3 linked regions of the Sinorhizobium meliloti genome follow. The protein of the gene in region 1 interacts with the protein of each later gene in a pairwise test. Links are inferred from orthologs where the notes say so. Each region holds a gene or a part of one and is shown on either strand. Other genes may lie near its edges. The genes, in order: dnaE, JOH52_RS06710 and dnaQ.

The links.
Region 2: the proteins of dnaE (region 1) and JOH52_RS06710 interact in binary tests that used the Escherichia coli proteins (3 or more experiments, as listed by UniProt). The link is inferred for Sinorhizobium meliloti from one-to-one orthologs.
Region 3: the proteins of dnaE (region 1) and dnaQ interact in binary tests that used the Escherichia coli proteins (3 or more experiments, as listed by UniProt). The link is inferred for Sinorhizobium meliloti from one-to-one orthologs.

The regions. Positions count from the first base shown.
Region 1 is NZ_JAGIOS010000001.1:3,778,307-3,786,980, forward strand. Bases 2,849-6,911 are described here. They hold dnaE (DNA polymerase III subunit alpha), read right to left. Parts: upstream 6,559-6,911; coding sequence 3,049-6,558; downstream 2,849-3,048. Outside these bases: JOH52_RS18390 (DNA polymerase IV), read left to right, coding at 120-1,412; JOH52_RS18395 (L,D-transpeptidase family protein), read left to right, coding at 1,543-2,769; JOH52_RS18405 (ABC transporter ATP-binding protein), read right to left, coding at 7,027-7,713; JOH52_RS18410 (lipoprotein-releasing ABC transporter permease subunit), read right to left, coding at 7,731-8,674. UniProt on the Escherichia coli protein: DNA polymerase III is a complex, multichain enzyme responsible for most of the replicative synthesis in bacteria. This DNA polymerase also exhibits 3' to 5' exonuclease activity. The alpha chain is the DNA polymerase catalytic subunit.
Region 2 is NZ_JAGIOS010000001.1:1,419,095-1,426,511, forward strand. What follows is about bases 1,448-4,253. They hold JOH52_RS06710 (pyridoxal phosphate-dependent aminotransferase), read right to left. Parts: upstream 3,564-4,253; coding sequence 2,331-3,563; downstream 1,448-2,330. Other genes in these bases: aptA (omega-aminotransferase AptA), read right to left, coding at 1,448-1,448; JOH52_RS06705 (cupin domain-containing protein), read left to right, coding at 1,594-2,142; amaB (L-piperidine-6-carboxylate dehydrogenase), read right to left, coding at 3,580-4,253. In the rest of the region: JOH52_RS06695 (glycerate kinase type-2 family protein), read left to right, coding at 1-32; more of aptA, read right to left, coding at 111-1,447; more of amaB, read right to left, coding at 4,254-5,112; JOH52_RS06720 (FAD-binding oxidoreductase), read right to left, coding at 5,147-6,568; 2-oxoadipate dioxygenase/decarboxylase HglS, read right to left, coding at 6,579-7,417. UniProt on the Escherichia coli protein: Shows aminotransferase activity with methionine and histidine as substrates, and to a lesser extent also with phenylalanine.
Region 3 is NZ_JAGIOS010000001.1:1,348,123-1,355,485, forward strand. The notes cover bases 2,625-5,376. They hold dnaQ (DNA polymerase III subunit epsilon), read right to left. Parts: upstream 4,489-5,376; coding sequence 3,760-4,488; downstream 2,625-3,759. Other genes in these bases: JOH52_RS06425 (FxsA family protein), read left to right, coding at 2,625-2,980; secB (protein-export chaperone SecB), read left to right, coding at 3,148-3,654; coaE (dephospho-CoA kinase), read right to left, coding at 4,682-5,266; JOH52_RS06445 (shikimate dehydrogenase), read right to left, coding at 5,263-5,376. In the rest of the region: JOH52_RS06410 (Smr/MutS family protein), read right to left, coding at 1-440; mltA (murein transglycosylase A), read right to left, coding at 433-1,551; JOH52_RS06420 (Tim44/TimA family putative adaptor protein), read right to left, coding at 1,569-2,270; more of JOH52_RS06425, read left to right, coding at 2,405-2,624; more of JOH52_RS06445, read right to left, coding at 5,377-6,123; JOH52_RS06450 (Maf-like protein), read right to left, coding at 6,116-6,715; JOH52_RS06455 (pyruvate, water dikinase regulatory protein), read right to left, coding at 6,763-7,363. UniProt on the Escherichia coli protein: DNA polymerase III is a complex, multichain enzyme responsible for most of the replicative synthesis in bacteria. The epsilon subunit contain the editing function and is a proofreading 3'-5' exonuclease.

The sequences.
Region 1 (8,674 bases):
CGGCGATCGGCCCGCACCATCTCAAATTTAACAGCGATATCCAAAACAGCCTCCAGCCGCCGCCTTGAGACTCAGCAGCGTAGAGCGTAAAGTCGCCGCGTTCAACATTTGTTCCGGATATGATCGACAGCGCCGCCCCACCCTCCGGCTTCTGCCGTGATTGCCTCAAGGAGCAAGCCGCCCAATCACGGCGGTGCCTCGCCTGCGGCAGTCCGCGGCTCCTCCGGCACTCCGAACTCTACCGGTTGACCCTCGCGCATATCGACTGCGATGCCTTCTATGCCTCGGTCGAGAAGCGCGACAATCCGGAGCTCGCCGACAAGCCCGTGATCATCGGCGGCGGTAAGCGTGGCGTCGTCTCCACGGCCTGTTACATTGCCCGCATCCATGGCGTGCGCTCCGCCATGCCTATGTTCAAAGCCCTCGAAGCCTGCCCGCAGGCCGTGGTGATCAAGCCCGACATGGAGAAATATGTGCGCGTCGGGCGCGAGGTCAGAGCGATGATGCAGGAGCTGACGCCTCTCGTGCAGCCGCTGTCGATAGATGAGGCCTTTCTCGATCTGAGCGGCACCGAGCGGCTTCACCACGATCCGCCCGCCCGAACGCTTGCCCGCTTCGCCAAGCGTGTAGAGCAGGAAATCGGCATCACCGTTTCCGTCGGGCTTTCCTACTGCAAATTCCTGGCCAAGGTCGCCTCGGACCTTCAGAAGCCCCGCGGCTTTTCGGTCATCGGCCAGGCCGAAGCCGCCGACTTCCTGAAAGCCAAGCCCGTTACCCTCATCTGGGGCGTCGGCAAGGCCTTCGCCGCCACGCTCGAAAGGGACGGAATCCGCGCGATCGGGCAGCTCCAGACGATGGAAGAGGCGGACCTCATGCGCCGCTACGGCACGATGGGCCGGCGGCTCTACCGGCTTTCGCGCGGCCTGGACGAAAGGTCCGTGGAGATCGACGGAGAAGCGAAGAGCGTCTCCTCCGAGACGACCTTCAACGACGACCTGGCGCGCCAGGAGGACCTCGTAGCGCATCTGAGGGGCCTCAGCGAACAAGTGGCATTCCGCTTGCGAAAATCCGCGCTGGCAGGGCAGACGGTGGTGCTGAAGCTCAAGACCGCGGACTTCAAGACCCGAACGCGCAACCGCCGGTTGGAAAGCCCGACCCGCCTGGCCGACCGCATCTTCCGCACCGGCCTGCAGCTGCTCGAGAAGGAGGTAGACGGGACGAAATACCGGCTGATCGGCATCGGCGTCAGTGATCTGGTCGATCCCGATCTCGCCGATCCGCCGGATCTTGTCGATCCGCAGGCCTCCCGGCGTGCCGCCGCCGAGGACGCGATCAACAGGCTGCGCGACAAGTTCGGAAAGACAAGCGTCGAGACCGGCTACACATTCGGCAAGGGGCGGCGCGGACAATAGCCGTTACGGTTGCCCGACCGGACGGCTCCCGCATCGTATGGGGCAATTCCTTAAAGATTGAACGGTAGCCTGCTTCCACGGCTCCGTCGTCCGTCTTGCGGTGCCGCCACTGTCTGAACGAGGGTAGGTGTTGCGTTTCGCTCTCCGGATGGGATTCGCGGTTTTCGTCATGGCGTCGCCGTCCGCGCTTGCGGCCGGCGCCAAGACGCCGTTGCAGGTCGTCGTATCGAGGGATCAGCAGTCCCTCGTCGTCTATGACGGCGACACGGTGGTCGCCACGTCGAAAGTGTCCACAGGAAAGGCCGGGCACGCAACGCCGACGGGCATTTTCTCGATCCTGGAGAAGCGCCGACGTCACGAGTCGAACATCTATTCGAATGCGCCGATGCCGTTCATGCAGCGGCTTACCTGGTCCGGCATTGCGCTGCACGGCTCAAACCATGTACCGGATTATCCGGCTTCGCACGGTTGCGTGCGGCTGCCGGGCAAATTCGCGGCGAGCCTGTTCAAGATGACGGGCTACGGCATGCATGTGGTCATATCGGATCGGCAGATCGCCCCGGTCGAGGTCGCGAGCGAAATGCTGTTCCAGCCAAGCGAGTCGCGACCGAAGGGACCTGCCCTGTCGGACGTCCCCCTGCGGCCGGCGATCGGGGAGTTCAACCAGAGCGCAGTTGAAGTCGCCATGACCGACAAACGCCCCTCGCCCGTCGCATCCGACGAGGAGAAGGTCCCGATACGCATTCTGATTACCCGGCGCGGTACGCAAGAGAGCGTGCGCGACCTCCAGACGCTCCTTAATACGCTCGGCTACGATGCGGGCCTGCCGGATGGCTTCAGCGGTCCGGCGACGGCCGCCGCTATCGAAGCGTTCCAGAGGGCCGAAGGGCTGCCCGTCGAAGGCAAGATAACGCCGGAGTTGATCGAAGCCGTCTTCCGCAAGGCGGGCCACAGCGCACCGCTGAATGGCGTATTGCGGGTGCGCCGGCAATTCCAGCCGGTTTTCGAGGCCGAGGTCGCCATCGCAGAACCGGAAATGGCCCTCGGAACACATTTACTGCAGTTCCAGGATCTCGACACGAACACCGGACAGGGCAAGTGGTTCGGCATGTCGCTCGAGAACAGGCTGCCGAAAACGACCAAGAAGCGACTTGGCATCACAGCGGAAGGCGAGCCAGACCGGCCCGGCGCACTGGAGCGAACGTTGAGCCGCATCACCGTACCCAAAGACGCTCGCGAACGCCTCGCCGGCCTCCTTGCAAACGGCTCGTCACTCTCGATCACCGATACCGAATCGGGGCTGGAGACCGGCGAGGGAACGGATTTCATCACCGTGACGAGGGAGCGGCGCGGGTGAGGAATGGGGTGATTTCCGCACCCTGGTTTGCCCCTCATCCCCCTGCCGGGACCTTCTCCCCGCAAGCGGGGCGAAGGGACAAGCGGCAAGCGCCCGCTTTCGACGGAGTGATTTAAGGGCTGTTGAGATTCGGGATACCCGCCGCGGCTTATTTGATCTCCTCATTCCTGTGCTCGTCACAGGAATCCAGCCAGCCCAAGTCCTTGGGCTGGAAGAACTCTTCCCCGCGCCGCAGACGCGACGCTGCTGCATCTCTGTGACAAGCACAGAGAACAGACCTTAAACCAGCTCGACGTCCACCACTCCGGGAGCGGAGCGAAGGGCGGCGGCGATCTCGGGTGAGATCCGGTATTTCTCGTTGAGCTCGACTTCGATCTCCCGCTGTCCGTTGTCCTTGATGACGATAAAGGAAACCAGGCCGTCCCCCTTGGCGTTCAGATGCGAGGCGATGGAGCGCAGCGGTCCGCAGTCGCGCACATAGACGCGCAAGGCCTTCTGCATCTGCAGCGATTCCTCCTCGAGCGAACGCAGGGTTCGGATACGAAGGCCGATCCCTTCCGGCCGCTCTTCGGCGTCGACCGTCATCACCAGCGATTTGCCGGGCTCCAGAAGATCGCGATACTGGTTCAGCATTTCGGAGAAGAGCACGGCCTCGAACTGGCCCGAAGCGTCCGAGAAGGCGACGATCCCCATCTTGTTGCCGGTGCGCGTCTTGCGTTCCTGCTTCGACGTCACCGTACCGGCGAGGCGGCCCGCCGCCGCTCCCTTTTTCACGGCTGCCGAGAAATCCGCAAATGTCTGCACGCGCATCTTCGCGAGCAGATTATTGTAGGTGTCGAGCGGATGGGCGGAGAGATAGAAGCCCAAGACCTGGAACTCGCGATGCAGCTTCTCCGAGGCGAGCCACGGCGTATAGGGCGGGAGCGCTATCTTCTCGGGCCCCGTCGCGGCCCCCGCGCCGAACATGTCGCTCTGGCCGCTCACCTTGTTTTCCTGGGCGCGCTGCGCGAAACCGAGGATGCGATCGAGCCCGCCGATGAGCTCCGCCCGGTCGTAGCCGAAGCAGTCGAAAGCACCGGCGGCGATCAGACTTTCGAAAACCCGTCGGTTCAAGAGCTTCGGATCGATCCTCAGGCAGAAGTCTTCGAGACTTGCGAAGGGTCGATCGCCACGCACGGCGACGATGTGGTCGACGGCAGACTCGCCGACGCCCTTTAGGGCGGCGAGCGAGTAATAGATGCGGTTGTCGCCGGTTTCGAAGTGGCGGTGGGAGGTCTGCACGGACGGCGCGACCACCTGAATGCCGAGGCGCATCGCGTCCTGACGGAAATCGTTGATCTTGTCCGTGTTCGACATGTCGAGCGTCATCGACGCTGCGAGGAACTCGACCGGATAATGCGCCTTCATGTAGGCGGTCTGGTAGGAGACGATGGCGTAGGCGGCGGCATGCGACTTGTTGAAGCCGTAATTGGCGAACTTGGCAAGAAGGTCGAAGATCAGGTCGGCCTGCGGCTTCGAGACGCCATTCTTGACGGCGCCATCGACGAAGCGGGCGCGTTGCTTGTCCATCTCCGCCTTGATCTTCTTGCCCATGGCGCGGCGCAGGAGGTCAGCCTCGCCGAGCGAATAGCCCGAGAGCACCTGAGCGATCTGCATCACCTGCTCCTGGTAGACGATGACGCCCTGCGTCTCCTTGAGCAGGTAATCGATCTTCGGATGGATCGATTCGATCTCCTCCTCGCCGTGCTTGCGGGCGTTGTAGACCGGGATGTTCTCCATCGGACCCGGGCGATAGAGCGCCACGAGCGCGATGATGTCCTCGATGCAGTCCGGGCGCATGCCGATCAGCGCCTTGCGCATGCCGGCGCTTTCCACCTGGAACACGCCGACCGTCTCGCCACGCGAAAGGGTCTCGTAGGTCTTCGGATCGTCGAGCGGAATGCTTGCGAGGTCGATATGGATGCCGCGCTTGCCGACGAAGTCGATGGCGGTCTTCAGAACGGTCAGCGTCTTCAGGCCAAGGAAGTCGAACTTCACGAGACCCGCCTGCTCGACCCATTTCATGTTGAACTGGGTCACCGGCATGTCGGAGCGCGGATCGCGGTACATCGGCACGAGCTGCGAGAGCGGCCTGTCGCCGATGACGATGCCGGCCGCGTGCGTCGAGGCGTGGCGGTAAAGCCCCTCGATCTTCTGGGCAATGTCGAGGAGACGGGCAACGACCGGCTCCTTCTCCGCCTCTTCCCGCAGGCGCGGTTCCTCCTCGATCGCCTTGGAAAGCGGCGTCGGGTTGGCGGGATTGTTCGGCACCAGCTTGCAGATCTTGTCGACCTGGCCATAGGGCATTTCCAGCACGCGGCCGACGTCGCGCAGTGCTGCACGCGCCTGCAGCGATCCGAAGGTGATGATCTGCGCCACCTGCTCGCGGCCGTATTTCTGCTGCACGTAGCGGATGACCTCCTCGCGCCGGTCCTGGCAGAAATCGATGTCGAAGTCGGGCATCGACACGCGTTCGGGGTTGAGGAAGCGCTCGAAAAGCAGCGAGAAGCGCATCGGATCGACATCGGTGATCGTCAGGGCATAGGCGACCAGCGAGCCGGCACCCGAGCCGCGGCCCGGCCCGACCGGAATGTCATGCTGCTTGGCCCATTTGATGAAGTCCGCAACGATGAGGAAGTAGCCCGGAAACTTCATCCGCTGGATAACGCCGAGTTCGAAGGCCAGCCGCTCCCGATAGTCCTCTTCCTTGTAGCCGGGCGCCATGCCGAGCTTGGCAAGGCGTTCCTCCAGCCCCTCCTCCGCCTGCCGGCGCAGTTCCGCTACCTCCGCGCGTTCAGCCTCCTCCGGATCATCCGAAGCGCCGGTAAAGCGCGGCAGGATCGGTCCGCGGGTCTTCAACATGAAGGAGCACCGCCGCGCCACCTCGATCGTATTCTCCAATGCCTCGGGCAGATCCGCAAAGAGCGCCGCCATCTCCTTGCGGCTCTTCAGGTAATGATCCGGGGTCAGACGGAAACGGCTGTCGTCGGACACCATCGCATTGTGAGCGACGGCCATCAGCGCATCGTGGGCATCATAGTCGGACGGCGACGGGAAAAACGCCTCGTTGGTGGCGACGAGCGGAATGTCGAGCCGATAGGCGAGATCGATCATGCGGTTCTCGTGACGCCGGTCGTAATTCCCGTGCCGCTGCAGTTCGACATAGAGGCGATCGCCGAAAAGCTCGATCAAGGCTTTTAGGCGCGCCTCGGCCAGAGCCGGCGAACCCGACTTCAGCGCCATATCGACCGGGCCGGCTCCCGCACCGGTGAGCGCGATCAGGCCGGTCGTGCCGCCAGCCGCAAGCCAGGAGCGGCTTATTCGCGTTTGCTGGTGACCCTCACCTTCGAGATAGGCGCGGCTCACGAGCTCGACGAGGCGGGCGTAACCGTCCTCGGTCGCCGCGATCAGCACGATCGCGGGAAGTTTGACGAACTGATGGGCGTGTCCGCGCCGCTCGCCTTCCGCCTCGTCTTCCATATCGATCGAGAGCTGGCAGCCGATGATCGGCTGCAATCCGTCGTCGGCGGCCTTCTGCGAGAATTCGAGTGCCGCGAAGAGATTATTGGTGTCGGCGATGCCGATCGCCGGCTGATCGTCGGCGACCGCCTTGCCGATGATCTTCTTCAGCGGCAAGGCGCCTTCCAGCAACGAATAGGCGGAATGCACCCGCAGGTGAACGAACTGCGGATCGGCCGCAGCCCCTGTGCCGTGCCCGATACCCTGCCCGATACCCTGGTTGCCTGTCATCGCCGCACTCCGATTCTTGTCCGGCGTCGAGGATATCCTGTTTCCCGTCCCAACTGTCCAGTCTCAAGGACGGGCCGCCGGGGTTTTTGCCCGGCTGTGGTGTTTACTGCGTGTTCGACAGGACGCGGAGCACGCTGGATAAATCCCGGTCACAGGCCGAGAGCGATTACCGAGATGCTCACGATGAAAAGGCTCATCGAGGCGAAGGCAGCAAGATCACGTACGAAATCAGCCATAACTTGTCTCCTTTCCGCTACTGTTCCCTTTTTGTTCTATTTCCGTTCGATAGTCAAGGAAGTCTGCATGGAAGACCCGCTATTCAGTGGCTATGGTTAATGTGCACCGACGGCCCCCATTCGCGCATGCGTTCCGAGGAGCGACACGCCTCGAACGGAACATGCAAGGAGCGCCAAGCGGTGACCGCGCCTCGAGCGAGATCGGGGCTGAATACGCGCGGCGGCGGCCGGACTATTTCAGTTCGACCACCTTGCCGTCCTCGATCGTCACGCGGCGATCCATGAGCGAAGCGAGTTCGTGATTGTGGGTGGCGATCAGCGCCGCGAGCCCGGACTGGCGCGCCAGGGCTTCCAGCGCCTCGAATACATAGCCGGCCGTCTCGGGGTCGAGGTTGCCGGTCGGCTCGTCCGCCAAAAGGATGAGCGGCGCATTGGCGACCGCCCTGGCGATGGCGACGCGCTGCTGCTCGCCGCCGGAAAGCTCGGTCGGGCGGTGGCTGCCGCGATGGCCGATGCGCATATAGTCCAGAAGGGCCGATGCCCGCTCCGCCGCCTCGGCCTTGGGCAATCCGGCGATCAGTTGCGGCATCATGATGTTCTCCAGCGCCGAGAATTCCGGCAGGAGATGGTGGAACTGATAGACGAAGCCGATCTCGTTGCGGCGGATTGCCGTTCGCCGGTCGTCGCTGAGTCCGTTGCATGAGGTGCCGTTCACGAGCACCTCGCCCTCATCCGGGTGTTCGAGCAGCCCGGCGATATGAAGCAATGTCGACTTTCCGGTACCGGACGGTGCCACGAGGGCGACTGTCTCGCCGCTTCGCAACGTCAGGTCGGCTCCCTTGAGGATCGGCAGAAACGTGTCGCCCTCGCCATAATGCCGCTCGATGCCGGAGAGCTGCAGTGCCACGCGCGCATTCATTTAAGCTGTTGTCCTTGTTATTCGTACCGCAGGGCCTGCACCGGATCGAGGCGCGAGGCGCGCCAGGCCGGGAAGATCGTGGCAAGGAAGGAAAGCGCAAGCGCCATGACGACGACGGTGACGGTCTCGTCGGCATTCATGTCGGCCGGAAGCTGGCTGAGGAAATAGAGCTCCGGATCGAAGAGCGTGGCGCCGGACACCCAGGAGAAGAACTGGCGGATCGACTCGATGTTGAGGCAGACGACCACCCCGAGGGCGACGCCGGCGATGGTTCCCGTAACCCCGATTGCGGCGCCGGTCATGAAGAAGATGCGCATCACCGAACCGGAGGTCGCGCCCATCGTCCTGAGGATCGCGATATCGCTGCCCTTGTCCTTCACCAGCATGATCAGACCGGAGATGATGTTCAGCGCTGCGACCAGCACGATCAGCGTCAGGATCATGAACATCACGTTCCGTTCCACCTCGAGCGCGGAAAAGAACGTCCTGTTGCGTTCGCGCCAGTCGGTAATGAATATCTGCCGGCCGGCGGCGTCCTCCACCGGCTTGCGAAGCTCGTCGACCGCGTCCGGATGCTCGGCGAATATCTCGATCGACTGAACGAGGCCTTCGGCGTTGAAATAGAGCTGCGCTTCCTCGAGCGGCATGAAGATGATGGTCGCGTCGTATTCCGACATGCCCATCTCGAAGATGGCCGAGACGGTATAGGCCTTGACCCTCGGATTCATGCCCATCGGCGTGACGTCGCCGTTCGGCGAGGTGAGCGTGATCGTCCCGCCCACCCGGATGCCCAGCTGCTCGGCCATGCGCGAGCCGATGGCGACGCCGCTGCCCGACGCGAAGCCGACGAGGTCGCCGGACTGAATATGCTCGGAGATCGACTTCAGCTTGGTGAGGTCGTCGGCGCGTATCCCGCGAACGAGCGCACCCGTCGACGCATCGCCCAGGCCTTGCGCGAGAA
Region 2 (7,417 bases), 2.4 Mb from region 1 along the record:
TCAATGATCTGCGGGCGATCCTGATACGCTGAACTTCTGGAAGGGGATGGCACGGCCTGAAATTGCCCCTCCCAAACGTGGGGAGGGGTCATTCCGCGCGCGAACCGCTGTTACTTCACCCGCTTCAACGCATCGGCAAGGATCGAGACGATCTCGCCGAAATGCTGCTTTTCCGCGATCAGAGGCGGCGAGAAGGCGATGATGTCGCCGGTGACGCGGATCAGCAGGCCCCGCTCGAAACAATCGACGAAGACGTCATAGGCGCGAGCGCCGGGCGCGCCGTCGCGCGACTGGAGCTCGATGCCGGCGATGAGGCCGATGGTGCGGATGTCGATGACGTGCGGCAGGCCTTTCATGGAATGCATCGCCTCGTGCCAGTCGCCCTCGATTTCGGCGGCGCGCGTCATCAGGCCTTCGTCGCGATAGATGTCGAGCGTGGCGATGCCGGCGGCACAGGCGGCCGGATGGCCGGAATAGGTATAGCCGTGGAAGAGCTCGATCTGGCCTTCGGGGCCGTGCATCAGCGCGTCGTGCACCTTGCGGCTGGCAAAGACAGCGCCCATCGGGATCGCACCGTTGGTAAGCCCCTTTGCGGTGGTGACGATGTCCGGCGTGACGCCGAAATAGTCGGTCGCAAAGGCCGCACCGAGCCGGCCGAAACCGGTGATCACCTCGTCGAAGATCAGGAGAATGCCGTGCTTGTCGCAGATCGCGCGCAGCCGCTCGAGATAGCCCTTCGGCGGGATCAGCACGCCGGTCGAGCCGGCGACTGGCTCGACGATGCAGGCGGCGATCGTCTCGGCGCCGTGGAGCGCCACGAGCCTTTCGAGGTCGTCGGCAAGCTCCGCACCATGCTCCGGCTGCCCTTTGACGAAGGCGTTCTTCGCCGGATCATGGGTGTGGCGCAGATGGTCGGACCCGGGAAGCTGCGGGAAGACGCGGCGGTTGTTGACGATGCCGCCGACGGAGATGCCGCCGAAGCCGACGCCGTGATAACCGCGTTCGCGGCCGATGAGGCGGGTGCGCGTGCCTTGGCCGATCGAACGTTGATAGGCAAGTGCCATCTTCAGCGCGGTGTCCACGGATTCCGAGCCCGAGCCGGTGAAGAACACCCGGTCGAGCTTGGTGCCAGCCGGGCCGGGCGCGATCTCGGCCAGCCGCTCGGCGAAGTCGAAGGCGATCGGATGACCCATCTGGAAGGACGGCGCGAAGTCCATGGTCGAAAGCTGCCGCTCGACCGCGGCGGCGATCTGCCGGCGGCCGTGCCCGGCATTCACGCACCAGAGGCCGGCGGTGCCGTCGAGAACCGTCCGGCCGTCGACGCTGGTGTAGTGCATGCCCTCGGCGGCGGCGAGCAGCCGGGGTGCCGCCTTGAACTGGCGGTTGGCGGTGAAGGGCATCCAGTAGCTGTCGAGAACCGGAGCGTTGGGCTTGTTGTGGGCGTTCATGGCATCCTCCTGTCGTTAGCCGATTGACGCCATGATTTGGATTTCCGAACAAGTCCTTTTCTAAGGTCATCTAAGCCGTTGTATTTGCACGAGGGAGTTTGATAGAGTTTCGCTATTTCAAACAACATCAACACCGGAGTTCGCTATGAGCGTCGATATCGGCAGCCGCCTGCGGCAGGTGCGGCTGAGGCACAAGCTTTCCCAGCGCGAACTCGCCAAACGGGCGGGGGTTACAAACTCCACCATCTCGCTGATCGAATCGAATGCATCGAACCCCTCGGTCGGGGCGCTGAAGCGTATCCTCGACGGTATACCGATCGGGCTTGCGGAGTTCTTCTCCTTCGAGCCGGAGAAGTCGCGCAGGGCTTTCTATGCGGCGGAGGAACTGGTGGAGATCGGCAAGGGACCGATCTCCTATCGCCAGATCGGCGACAACCTTTTCGGCCGCAGCCTTCAGATCCTGAAGGAGTGCTACCAGCCGGGCGCGGATACCGGCAAGGTGCCGCTGGTGCATGAGGGCGAGGAAGGCGGCATCGTGCTTTCAGGCCGGCTCGAAGTGACCGTCGATGACGAGCGGCGCATCCTCGGGCCGGGCGACGCCTATTATTTCGAAAGCCGGCGGCCGCACCGCTTTCGCTGTATCGGACCGGTGCCCTGCGACGTGATCAGTGCCTGTACGCCGCCGACGTTTTGAAGGGGAAAGAACGCCCCTCATCCGCCTGCCGGCACCTTCTTCCCCGTTCTGACGGGGAGAAGGGACAAGCGGGCTACTCCCCTTCCTGCCGAAGCCGTTGCGGTGTTACGAGCGAGCGCCACGAGTCCCTTCTCCCCGTGGAACGGGGAGAAGGTGCCGGCAGGCGGTTGAGGGGCAATTCGAGCCGCTCACGAAAGCCGCTCGCAAGCCGCAGCGATTCGTTCGAGCGCCTCCTTCAGCTCCGCCTCCGATGTTGCATAGGAGATGCGGAAAAAGGGTGAGAGGCCGAAGGCCGAGCCCGGGACGACGGCGACATGGGCGTCTTCCAGAAGATAGGCGCAGAAGTCCGTATCCGTTTTGATCCTCTTGCCTGATGGCGTCACCTTGCCGAGCACGCCGGCGCAGCCGGAGAAGGTGTAGAAGGCACCCTCGGGAACGCGGCAGTCGAGGCCGTCGATCGCGTTCAGGCCGTTGACCACGAGATCGCGGCGGCGCTGGAAGCTCTCGGTTCGTTCTTTCAGGAAGTCCTGCGGCCCGTTGAGCGCCGCGACCGAAGCCGCCTGGCTTATCGAAGAGGGGCATGAGGTCGCCTGGCTCTGGACGACGGCCATCGCCTTGATGAGCTCGCGCGGGCCACCGGCATAGCCGATCCGCCAGCCGGTCATCGCATAGGCCTTCGAGACGCCGTTTACGGTCAGCGTGCGGTTCTTCAGGCCCGGCTCCAACTGCGCCGGGGTGACGAAGCGGAAACCGTCATAGACGATGTGCTCATACATGTCGTCGACGAGCAGCCAGACATGCGGGTGCCTCAGAAGTACCTCGAGCAGCGGCCGGTAGTCGGCCGCACTGTAGGCGGCGCCCGACGGATTGGAGGGCGAGTTCAAGAGCACCCATCGGGTCCGCGGCGTGATGGCCGCCTCAAGCTTTTCCGCCGTCAGGCGGAAACCGGAAGATGCGTCGCAGGCGATCAGGACCGGCTTGCCCTCGCAGATATGGACAATGTCCGAATAGGAGGTCCAGTAGGGCGTCGGAATGATGACCTCGTCGCCCGGATCGAGCGAGGCCATCATGGCGTTGAAGAGGATCTGCTTGGCGCCGGTCGCGACCGTGATCTCGTCCAGCTCGTAGGCCAACCCGTTCTCGCGCTGGAATTTCTCGCGGATCGCCTTCTTCAGTTCCGGCGTGCCGTCGAGTGCGGTGTATTTCGTCTCGCCGCGGTGAATCGCATCCGAGGCGGCCTGCTTCACGTGTTCCGGCGTGTCGAAATCCGGCTCGCCGGCGCCGAGGATGATCACCGGCTTGCCTTCGCGCTTCATGGCGGCGGCGCGGGCGCCGATCTTCAGGATTTCCGAAACTCCGATCGAGGAAATCCGCGAGGCGGGCTGAAAGCCCGCCTCCTTGACCGTTGCATTGATGGTCATGGCCGATCCTGTTCGATTATTCGATGTCGAAAGAGACGCCCTGCGCCAGCGGCAGAGCCTTCGAATAGTTCACCGTGTTGGTGGCGCGCCGCATATAGGCCTTCCAGGCGTCGGAGCCGGATTCTCGGCCGCCGCCGGTCTCCTTTTCGCCGCCGAACGCGCCGCCGATCTCGGCGCCGGAGGTACCGATATTGACGTTGGCGATGCCGCAATCCGAGCCGTCGGCTGCGAGGAAGCGTTCCGATTCCTGCATGTCACGGGTGAAGATCGAGGAGGAAAGCCCGGCGGCAACCGCATTGTGCTCGGCGAGCACCGCGTCGAAGTCGCTGTACTTCATGACGTAGAGGATCGGCGCGAAGGTTTCCTCGAGAACCGGGCCTTCCTGCTTCGGCATTTCGACCAGTGCCGGCTTGACGTAGTAGCCGTTCTCGTGGCCGAGCTCGACGCGCTCGCCGCCGGTGACGGCTCCGCCATGGTTCTTTGCCTCGGCGATCGCCTTCTGCATCCCGTCGAAGGCCGCCTTGTCTACGAGGGGGCCGACGAGTGCGGCCGATTCCAGCGGGTTGCCGACCGAAACCGACTGATAGGCTTTCTTCAGGCGCGGCACGAGCTGGTCGTAGACGCTTTCATGGACGAAGAGGCGGCGCAGGGTCGTGCAGCGCTGCCCGGCGGTGCCCATAGCGCCGAAAGCAATGGCGCGCAGCGCCATGTCGAGATCGGCGGACGGGCAGACGATGCCCGCATTGTTGCCGCCGAGTTCCAGGATCGCACGGGCGAAGCGCTTGGCAAGCCGCGGACCGACCTCGCGGCCCATGCGGGTGGAGCCGGTCGCCGAAACCAGCGGCACCTTCGGATGGTCGACGAGAACCTCGCCGATCGCCCGGTCGCCGATCAGGACCTGCGACAGGCCTTCCGGAGCGTCGCCGAAACGGGCGATGGCGCGTTCCAGGATCGCCTGGCAGGCGAGCGCGGTAAGCGGCGTCTTTTCCGACGGCTTCCAGACGACGGCGTCGCCGCAGACGAGCGCGAGCGCTGCATTCCAAGACCAGACCGCGACGGGGAAGTTGAAGGCGGAAATGATGCCGACGACACCGAGCGGGTGCCAGGTTTCCATCATCCGGTGGCCGGGACGCTCGGTGGCGATCGTCAGGCCGTAGAGCTGGCGGGAAAGGCCGACGGCGAAATCGCAGATATCGATCATCTCCTGCACTTCGCCGAGGCCCTCGGACGGGATCTTGCCGGCTTCGATCGAGACGAGGCGGCCGAGATCGGCCTTGAAGGCGCGCAGTTCCTCGCCGAGAAGCCGGACGAGTTCGCCGCGCTTGGGCGCCGGTACGAGGCGCCAGGCGCGGAAAGCCTCGTCGGCCTTCTCGATCTTGCCGGCGGCTTCAGCGGCAGATACGGTCTTGAGACTTGCGATCTTCTCGCCGGTGACCGGGCTGAAGGACGGCATGTCGCCGCCGGTGTAGAGGTCCTTGGCGACGCCCATTTTATCGAGGAGCGCGGCTGCCTCGCTCGCGACATCGATTTTCTTGGCTGCAATGTTCATGTGGTGACTCCCGTCTTGTAACTGGCGCGATGACCTAACCGAAGCGCACGCTGCCGAGCTTGCCCGGCGAGGTGAGCGTCTTGAGGCCGGCCGCCATGTTCTTCAGTTTTTCCGGCGTGTAGAGATCGTAAAAAGCCTGGTTGCGGCGGCCGAGCGCATGTTCCGCGCTGAAGCTGCCGTGATATTGCTCGACCGCCACCGCAAAGACCCATTCGCGCAGTCGCTGCTCGAAGGTCGCATCGGCCAGTAGCGGACTATCCTTGGCGACGACCAGGTTGAAGTGAACGCCGCCGTCGCCGATATGGCCGAAATCGCAGACCGTGACGCCCGGAAATTTTTCCGGCATTTCCGTCTTCATATGGTCGCAGAAGGCCATGATGTCACCCCTGCGGAAGGAGAGATCGAAGGCGATCAGCTTGCCGAGGTGTTTTACGCCCTCCGAAAGCGCATGGCGCAGCGCCCAGATCTCGTGCGGCGGGCCGACGAGTGCATCGGCGAGCAGTACCTCTTCCATCTCCCATATCTCCGCGAGCACGCTTTCGAGAACCGCGTCGAGCGGCTGCTCGCCTTCGCGCGGGCTCGAGGTGCGGGAGATTTCGGCGAGGATCACGTAGTCGGGGACCTTGCCGCCTTGGAAGGGGTTTTTCAGCGCCGGCACATGGGCGAAGGCCGCGGCGATCGCGTTCCTCGACATTCCCTCGAAGGCCGAGAGATAGGCGCCGAGCCGCTCTTCCATGGCCTTCAGGAGCGGCAGGACATGCGCGCCGCTCGCCGGCACGAGGAAGGCGGTCGCCGTCTGCTTCGGCAGGCGCTCGAGATTGAGCACGCATTCGGTGACGATGCCGAAGGCGCCCGAGGTGCCGATGAAGATCTGCTTCCAGTCGACGCCGGTATTGTTCTTGCGCAGGTCCGAGCCGAGGTCGAGCACCGTGCCCGCCTCGTCGGCGAGGACCACTTTCAGACCCAGCGTGTTGCGGCGCACGTCGCCATATTTGAGGAAGCGCGAGCCGCCGGTATTGGTGGCGATCATGCCGCCGATCCGCGGGTCGGCGCCGAGATCGATCGGGAAGAACAGGCCGTGTTCCTCCAGGCGCCGATTGAGCTCGGACAGGCGGAAGCCGGCATCGACGCGCACGGAGCGATTGTCGAGGTCGAGCGCGAATTGGCGGGTCAGCCGGTCGAGGCTGACAACGACCTCGCTGCCGGACTCGTCCGGCGTCGATCCCGAGACGAGGCCCGTATTGCCCGACTGGGGGATGAGGGCGATGCCGCTGCGGACGCAGTAACCGACGGCGGCCGAGACCTCTTCCGTCGTTACCGGACGCAGGACGGCCGCCGCGCGGCCGCGGTCGTAGCGTGCGCCGGCCTCGTAAGCCTCCATGTCCTCCCGACGCGTGACGACGCCCTTGTCGCCAAGGAGCTTCGTCAATGCGTCGATATGGTGCTCGTCAATCATCGCCGGCGTATCACTCCGCTGCCATGGCGGCGGTAAGCGCCTTGAGGCAGCCTTCGATCGATGCCTGCTCGATGCCGGCATAGTGATCGAATTCGTTGAGCACGGCGACGCCGAGATCGGTCTCGAAGCGCTTCTGGTTCGGGCTCGCTTCGAATTCCTGCTGCGCACCGTCGCCGAGGTTCGACTGGAAGATACCGGCGGCGCTGACGGGAAGGAAGTCCTCATAGACGATCGGATCGAATTGAACGAGGCCGTCGGCGATCAGGGAATTGAGATCACGCCGGCCGGGCAGCTTCGTCCGCCGGCCCTTATCCGTCAGGGAGTAGCTGAAATAGCCGAGGCCCGCCTCGCGGAGCTCCGCCCAGCTGTCGGGGAACGCCTCGAAGACCTGGGCCAAGGCCGCTTCGTATTCCCTGGCGTTTGAACCATCGGCGGCCGGGCGTACGATCTTGCGCGATTCGTCGAGCAGCCGGTCGTAGAGACCTCGGCCCTTAGGCGTCAAAGCGATGCCGCGCTGCTCGATCTCGCCGAAGCGGGCGGTATGCGAGCCGGTCTTCCAGCTGCCGTCGGAGTCGCGGAAGGAAACCGGCTCTTCGAGCGCCTTGAAGGACGTCTGGCGAAGCAGGACCGGGCATTTGCGTGTCGGCGGTCCTTCGACGACGGCCTTCGGGGCAATGCCATATTCCGGCATCAGCGCCTGGACGCGGTCGATGTCGAGCGTCCGTGGCGTCAAATGGTTGATATGCGGCCCCTTGAAGGAGACCACGTCGGCGATCAGCCGGTGCGCATCGTGCAGGCGCTCGTACATGCCGGCGCTGACATTCGCCTCGTCGTGCCAGCGGAAGGTCT
Region 3 (7,363 bases), 2.4 Mb from region 1 along the record:
ACGGCCCGCTTCAGGGCGCCGTCGCTGCCGAGCGACGTCCCTTTGCCGGTGATGACGAGGACATGCCTCAAGCCGCGGTCGCGCGCCCTGAGGAGGAACTGCAGCAGCAATCCGTGCGCCTCGCTCTGGATCATGCCGTGCAGGTCGATCCTCGCCTCGAGCGTCAGCCGGCCCTTGGCAAGTTTGCGTTTGACCGGCCGCTCCAGCGCGTGATGAGGGCGGTGTTCTGCCTTGTCGCGGCTGAGAGAAAAGCCCCTGCCGGCCTTTTCGGGCGTGCTCGAGGAAGGCGCCGCCTCCGGGCCGGGTACAGCCTTGATTTCCGCGGTCCCGCCCAGCAGCTCCTCGAGATTCTCCAACCGCCCGGGCATGGGCCGCGCCGAACGCGCGACCTTCCCCCAGAGAATGCGGTCCTCGGTGGAAAGCTTCTTGTCCTTAGCCATGGCTGGACTGCGGGCGATATCGGACCGAGGCCGCGCGGGGTACGAAAATGAAGAACTCTGCGTCGTTGCGCACGCAACCCGCGAGTTCCCCCGCCTGGTCGCCGGAGCCCGTGAAGATATCGCCGCGCGCCGGGCCGACGATGGCTGAACCGGTGTCGAGCGCGAGCATCAGGCGACCGAAGGGATGTCCGCCGTCGAGATGGGTCAGGGTTTCGCTCGCGACATAAAAGGGAACGCCGAATGTGTGGATGAGGCGGTCGACCGCAAGCGAGCGTCCCGGCTCGAGCGGCACCTTGGCAGCCGCCACGGGGCCAAGCCCCTCCTCCTCGACCGGCGCCTCGCGGAAAAAGATGAAGGACCGGTTGTGCCACAGAACCTCGTCCGCCCTGTCGGCATGGGCCGCCAGCCAGGCGCGAATGCTCGCCATCGACACGGTGGCGGCATCGATCTCGCCGCGATCGATCAACAGTTTCCCGACGGCGGAAAAGCGGTGCCCGGTTTTGGCGGCATAGGTGATGCGGCGGCGCGATCCGTCCGGATAGATCAACCGCGCCGCGCCCTGCACATGGACGAAGAACACGTCGACCTTGGAGCGGGCATAGGCGATTTCCAGACCGCGGCCGGAGAGAAATCCTTCTTCGATCGCACGGCGATCCGGAAATTCCTCGATCCTGCCGTCGCGACGGCGGCCGAAGACGAAATAAGGGTCCATTCCTGCCGGCCGGTTCGTGTCGTCGATGTCGACGAGGTCCGAGGGGCGCCGGTAGAAGGGAAAGCGGAACTCCGCATCCGGCCCAGCCCGTACCTCGATCGCGGGTTCGTAGAAAGCGGTGACGAAGCCGGTCCTTTTCTCTTCCGGGCAGATTCGGAACGGAACGAACTGGGCCTCGAAAAATGCGCGTGCGGCCGCCGCATCGGAGAAATCGCTGCCCGCCGCCTCGAAGGCGGGCAGGAGGTCGCCGACCGAAATGCCGAGCGAGCCGGTCTTGTACGGCTTCACCTCCGTTGCATGCCGGTGACAGCGCCGAAGCGAAGCGATCACCGGCGCCGGGTCGTCCGCAGACCAGCCGGGCAGCTCCGAAAAGGAGACCGGCTCGAGATGAAAAGCCATGGCCGCCCGCTTCCCGGTCAGTTTTCCGATTCGGTGGCGATCAGCTTCCAATTCGGGTCGCGTGAACGGATATCGCGCGCAAAAGTCCACAGGTCGTTCACTTCGGCAACCGAATCGGCGTCTCCGTCGACCAGTTTCCCCTGCTTGTCGTAGGTCGCGGAAATAAGCTGGCTGATGATCCTGACCGTTATGTTTTCCTCGGCGTCCTTGATCTCCGCGTGCACGATATCGGCTTTGTCGATGCCGACGAAGGTCGACTTGACCACCTCGCCCTTGGCCTCGCGCTCCGCAATCGCGGCCTCGAAGCCCTCGTAGACCTCGCGGGACAGCAAACCCTTGAGGGTTTTGCGGTCGCCGTCGGCAAAGGCCATGACGATCATCTCGTAGGCCATCTTCGCACCGTTGAGGAATTCGGCCGGATTGAAGTTGGGATCCGCGTCGGTCATTGCCCGGAGTTGGGCATTCAGCGGAGTTCCGGCCTTGGCGACGATCTCGATCGCGGCATAGCGCGACTCGTCCTCCGCCGTCTCGCGACGTGGAAGCTGAACGACCTTGCCGTTATCCTTGGCTTCCGGCCCTTGAGCGATATCCCGTGGAGAGTAGGGATCGAAAGGAGGCCGCTCGCTGCCGGTCCTGCGACCTAAGACGCTACGCAATTGCAGGAAGATGACCACGGCAGCGATCAGGAAAAAAAATGTGATGAAATCAAAAGAGCCCATTTCCACCCGGAACCGCTGTTAGAATTTCTCGTACTGTTCCATATAGTCCGGAAGGATAGACCATTCAAACGACGATGTCGCACCCATAAACCGGAGACCGGACAATTGCACTCACCTTCTTGCGAGCACGGGCGATGCGTTTCCTGATCCCGCTCGTCATTCTCGGGCTGCCGCTTGCGGAAATCGCAGGCTTCGTCGCCGTCGGGCGCGAGATCGGCGTGGCGATGACGCTTCTTCTCGTTTTCGCAAGTGCCGTCGCCGGCATCATGCTCCTGCGCATCCAGGGATTCGGCGTGCTCCGGCGCGTGCAGGAGGCGGCGCGGACGGGCAACGATCCGGGGCTGGACGTTCTCGGCGGTGTGCTGATCTTCATCGCCGCTATCCTGTTGATCGTGCCCGGTTTCATCAGCGACCTCGTCGGCCTTCTCATCTTTCTGCCCCCGGTCCGGCGCGCCATCGCCGCCTTCCTGCGCAGAAGGATGACGATTTTGAGCAGCGCAACCGGCTTCTATCGTTCCTCCAGGCGCCAATCCCCTGGCCCTCAATCCTCTGGTCCTCAGTCCTCTGGCCCCCAATCCGCTGGCCCCCAGTCCGCTGGCACCCCTCGCGAGCAGCGCCGCGGCCCGCTGACGATCGATCTCGACGAGGACGAATTTTCGCGCAAGACAAAGGACGAAGACGACCCGCCGCCGGATCGTCCGCCTCATTGATCCGAGCTTCACTTTTTCTGATCCCGGCTCCAATCGGGTCTATAATACCGGTTCCCAAAGAAGGGTCGGACGTGTTCCTGCGTCGGGCCAGGCCGGGCCACGAGGGTTGTAAGCCCAGGCCCTAAATGCTAGATGGCCTCACCAATTCGAAGTCCGAGGAAACTCTTATGACGACTGATACCGCATCCAACGGCAACGGCAGTGCCCAGCAGCAGAGCCCGTCGCTCAATATCCTGGCCCAGTACGTCAAGGACCTCTCCTTCGAGAACCCCGGCGCACCGCGTTCGCTGCAGGCTCGCGACCGCTCCCCGTCGATCAACATCAATGTCAATGTCAATGCCAATCCGCTGGCGGAGAATGATTTCGACGTTGTCCTGTCGTTGAGCGCCCAGGCGAAGGACGGCGACAAGATGCTCTTCAACGTCGAGCTCGCCTATGGCGGCGTCTTCCGCGTTGCCGGCTTCCCGCAGGAGCACATGCTGCCGCTGCTCTTCATCGAGTGCCCGCGCCTCCTGTTCCCCTTCGCGCGCCAGATCGTAGCCGACGCCACCCGCAACGGCGGCTTCCCGCCGCTGATGATCGATCCCATCGATTTCGCGCAGATGTTTGCCCAGCGCATGGCCGAGGAAAAGGTCCGCGCGCAGGTGGCCAATACCAACGACACGGCCAACTGATCGGTCCGAATGATTGGAAGACCCGGCTCACCGAGCCGGGTTTTTTGTGCCCGGTCTATGCGATTCGGCTTGAGAAACCTCGCGGGCGCCGCAATACGGATAGGCCTAGACAGCTTCCGATCTGAGAACGTCATCGGCTTCGCTGTACTTCGACCAGATCGCATTCGCGCCGATCTTCGCGACGAGCGCCGCATGGGCGGCGATCTCGGCCTCCGTCAGCCGTGGCCGTAGAGGCCTTTCCCTTGTGACCACGACGACCGGTCCGTCGTCAGCCTCGATCGGCCGGTCACCTGCCTCCGTCACCACGAGACCGAGCGCGGCCTGGCGCCCGCCGATCATCTCGATATAGACCTCGGCCAGCAGCTCGGAGTCGAGCAGGGCTCCGTGCCTGGTTCGATGGGAGTTGTCTACACCGTAGCGACGGCAGAGCGCATCGAGCGAATTCGGCCCCATCGGGTGCTTGCGGCGGGCAAGAGCCAGAGTGTCGATAACCCGGTCGCTGCCGATCGGCGGCAGGCCGAGCCGCTCGAACTCCGCATTGATGAAGCCGATGTCGAAGGTGGCGTTGTGGGCGACCCAACGGGCATCGCCGAAGAAATCGACGATTTCCTGGGCGACATCGGCGAAGGGCGGCTTGTCCTTCAGGAACTCGTCGGTGATACCGTGGACGGCCAGCGCTTCCGGGTGAACCTTGCGCTCCCCCGGATTGATATAGATATGGATCGTGCGCCCCGTCGGAAACTGGTTCTCGAGCTCGATACCGCCGATCTCGATCACCCGGTCCTCGCGGTTGTCGAGGCCGGTCGTTTCCGTATCAAAGATGATTTCACGCATACGGGAGCCCTGTGGACGCTGTTTCGGGGCGAATCACCCGAAGCCGACCTCCATTCTTAATGGCATTTCGCCGTCATTTGAAGCTTCAGTGCCAGGTTTGCACCGATGATAGCGCATCGGTTCGCGAAGCGATCTAGCTCTTCGAAGTCGCCTCCGGACGGAGACACTGACACTTTTCCTGAAAGTGCGCTAACTAACCGGCCCGCAAATCATCGACGATCGCACGGATCTGCTGCCGCGTGACGTCGAAGCTGTCGCTTGTGTCGACGATATAGTCGGCGCGGGCGCGCTTCTCGCTGTCGGGCACCTGCCGCTTGAGGATCATCGCAAACTTCTCGGCGGTCATGCCCGGGCGCTTCATGACGCGTTCCCTCTGCATCTCCGGATCGCAGGTCACGACGACGATGCGGTCGAGGCGCGCCTCGGCCTTGGTCTCGAAGAGGAGCGGAATATCGAGCAGCACGAAAGGTGCACCGTCCGCTCTGTGCCGCGCAACGAACTCCTGCTCCTTGGCGCGCACCAGCGGATGGACGATCCGTTCCAGCTCGGCCAGCCGCTCGGGTGCCGCAACAAGCCGCAGCGAAAGCTCGGCCCGGTCGATGACCCCGCCCTTGGCGACGCCCGGAAAGGCCGCTTCGACCGGAGCCACCGCTTCGCCGCTATAGAGCATATGCACCACTTCGTCGGCATCGTTTACCGGCACGCCGAGTTCCCGGAACATGCCCGCAGCAGTCGATTTTCCCATTCCGATGGAGCCGGTAAGCCCGACGATGATCATGCGTGCCTGTCCATATCGCTGATGATGATCTGTCTTAGCGTTTCGTCGACGACCGGCCTCAGACCGAACCATTTTTCAAATCCGGGCACTGCCTGATGGAGAAGCATGCCAAGTCCGTCGACGATGCGGAAGCCCTGCTCTTCCGCCTGCCGCAACAGCGGCGTCTTCAATGGCACATAGACGATGTCGGTGACGACGGCGTCGGGTGCCAGGCCCGAAAAGTCGATCGCCGGCGCCGGCTCGCCGTCCATGCCGAGCGACGTCGTGTTGACGAAGAGGCCGGCGCCGGAAACGACTTCGGGAAGCGCCGCCATCGAATGTGCGTGCACCGCCGTGCCGAAGCGATCGGCCAGTTCCCTCGCCCTCTCGGGCGTGCGGTTCACCACATGGATCGTCTTGACCCCGCGGTCGCGGATCGCCTGTATCACGGCCCGGCTGGCGCCGCCGGCACCGAGAATCACCGCGGCCGAGATTCGGTCCCATCCTTTGGCGCGCTCGTCCAGATTGGCGACGAAGCCACGCCCGTCGGTGTTCGTCGCGCGGATTTTTCCATTCTCGAGCCAGAGCGTGTTGGCCGCTCCGAGTTCGGCGCTCAGTTCGTCCGGCCGATCGGCCAGCCGGAAGGCGGCCTCCTTATGCGGAATCGTGACATTGCCGCCGCAGAAGTCGGTTCTTCCTTCCTTGATCTGCCGCATGAAATCGGGAAAGGCCTCGGGCGTAACTTCGTGGGCCCGGTAGCTCCCCCGAATTCCGAACTGTTTCAGCCAATGGCCATGAATGAGCGGCGATCGCGAATGCTTCACCGGATAGCCGGTGACAAAGGCATGGTTAACAAATGTTTCACGTGAATCATGCATCGATCGCACCCAGTTCGCGTAGTTTGGAGAGAAGCGGCAGCATCGGCAGGCCGAGTATGGTGAAATAATCGCCCTCGATCCTCTCGAAGAGCTGGATGCCCTCGCCTTCGAGCTGATAGGCGCCGACGCTTGTCAGCGCCTTCTCGCCCACCTTTGCAAGATGCCGATCGATGAAGCCGTCGCTCAATGGCCGCACGGTCATGTTCGCAGTCGAGACGTGCCGCCAAACGACCTCGTCGTTGCGCACGAGAACGATCGCGCTGTTGAGACTGTGCATCCTGCCCGAGAGCGACCGGAGATGTTCGGCGGCTTCCGTCATGTCCCGGGGCTTGTGATAGACGCGGGTTCCAAGCGACATCGTCTGATCCGAACCGATGACAAGGGCGTCCGAAAAATATCGTGCGACATCCTTCGCCTTGGCTTCGGCCAGCGCCAGCGCGACATCAGCCGGCGAAGCGCCAGACGCTTCCAGCGGCTGCTCGAGCGCACGCTCGTCGATCGCGGCGGCCCGGGCCTCGAAGGCCAGTCCTGCATTGGAAAGCAGAGCGCGACGAAAAGGACTGGCCGAGGCCAATATGAGCAAGGGTTTCATTTTCCGGTTCCGTGTTCGCGACCTGCAAGCTGTTCTCGCGGTTCGCTCTATCTAAGCCGCGGCCGCAAGGCAACGATTGCTGCGGCAGTCTCCTCTATCGAGCGCCGCGTTACGTCGATCAGCGGCCAGTTGTTGCGCGCGCAAAGCGAGCGGGCATATTTAAGCTCCTCGGCGATCGCCGCCCGATCGGTATAGTCTTCCCCGTGGAAGCTCTGCGTCGTTCCGAGCACGCGATGCTGGCGCACCTGGGAGAGACGCTCGGCCGAAGCGATAAGCCCGACGATGAGTGGTTTCGTCGCCTTCAGGAGCGCATCGGGCAGGGGCACGCCCGGCACGATCGGTATGTTGGCCGTCTTTATACCGCGATTGGCGAGATAGATGCTCGTCGGTGTTTTCGACGTGCGGCTCACGCCCACAAGGACCACATCCGCCTCGTTGAAATCGGAGGGGACCTGACCGTCGTCATGATCCATCGTGAAGTTCAACGCCTCGATCCGGGCGAAATATTCGGCATCCATGACATGCTGCGCACCCGAGCGGCGGCGCGAGGGCGAGCCGAGATAGGATTGGAAAAGTTCAATGATCGGGTCGAGGACCGAGACGCAGGGCACGCCGATCTCGCGGCATCTCTGATCGATGAGGCCGGCA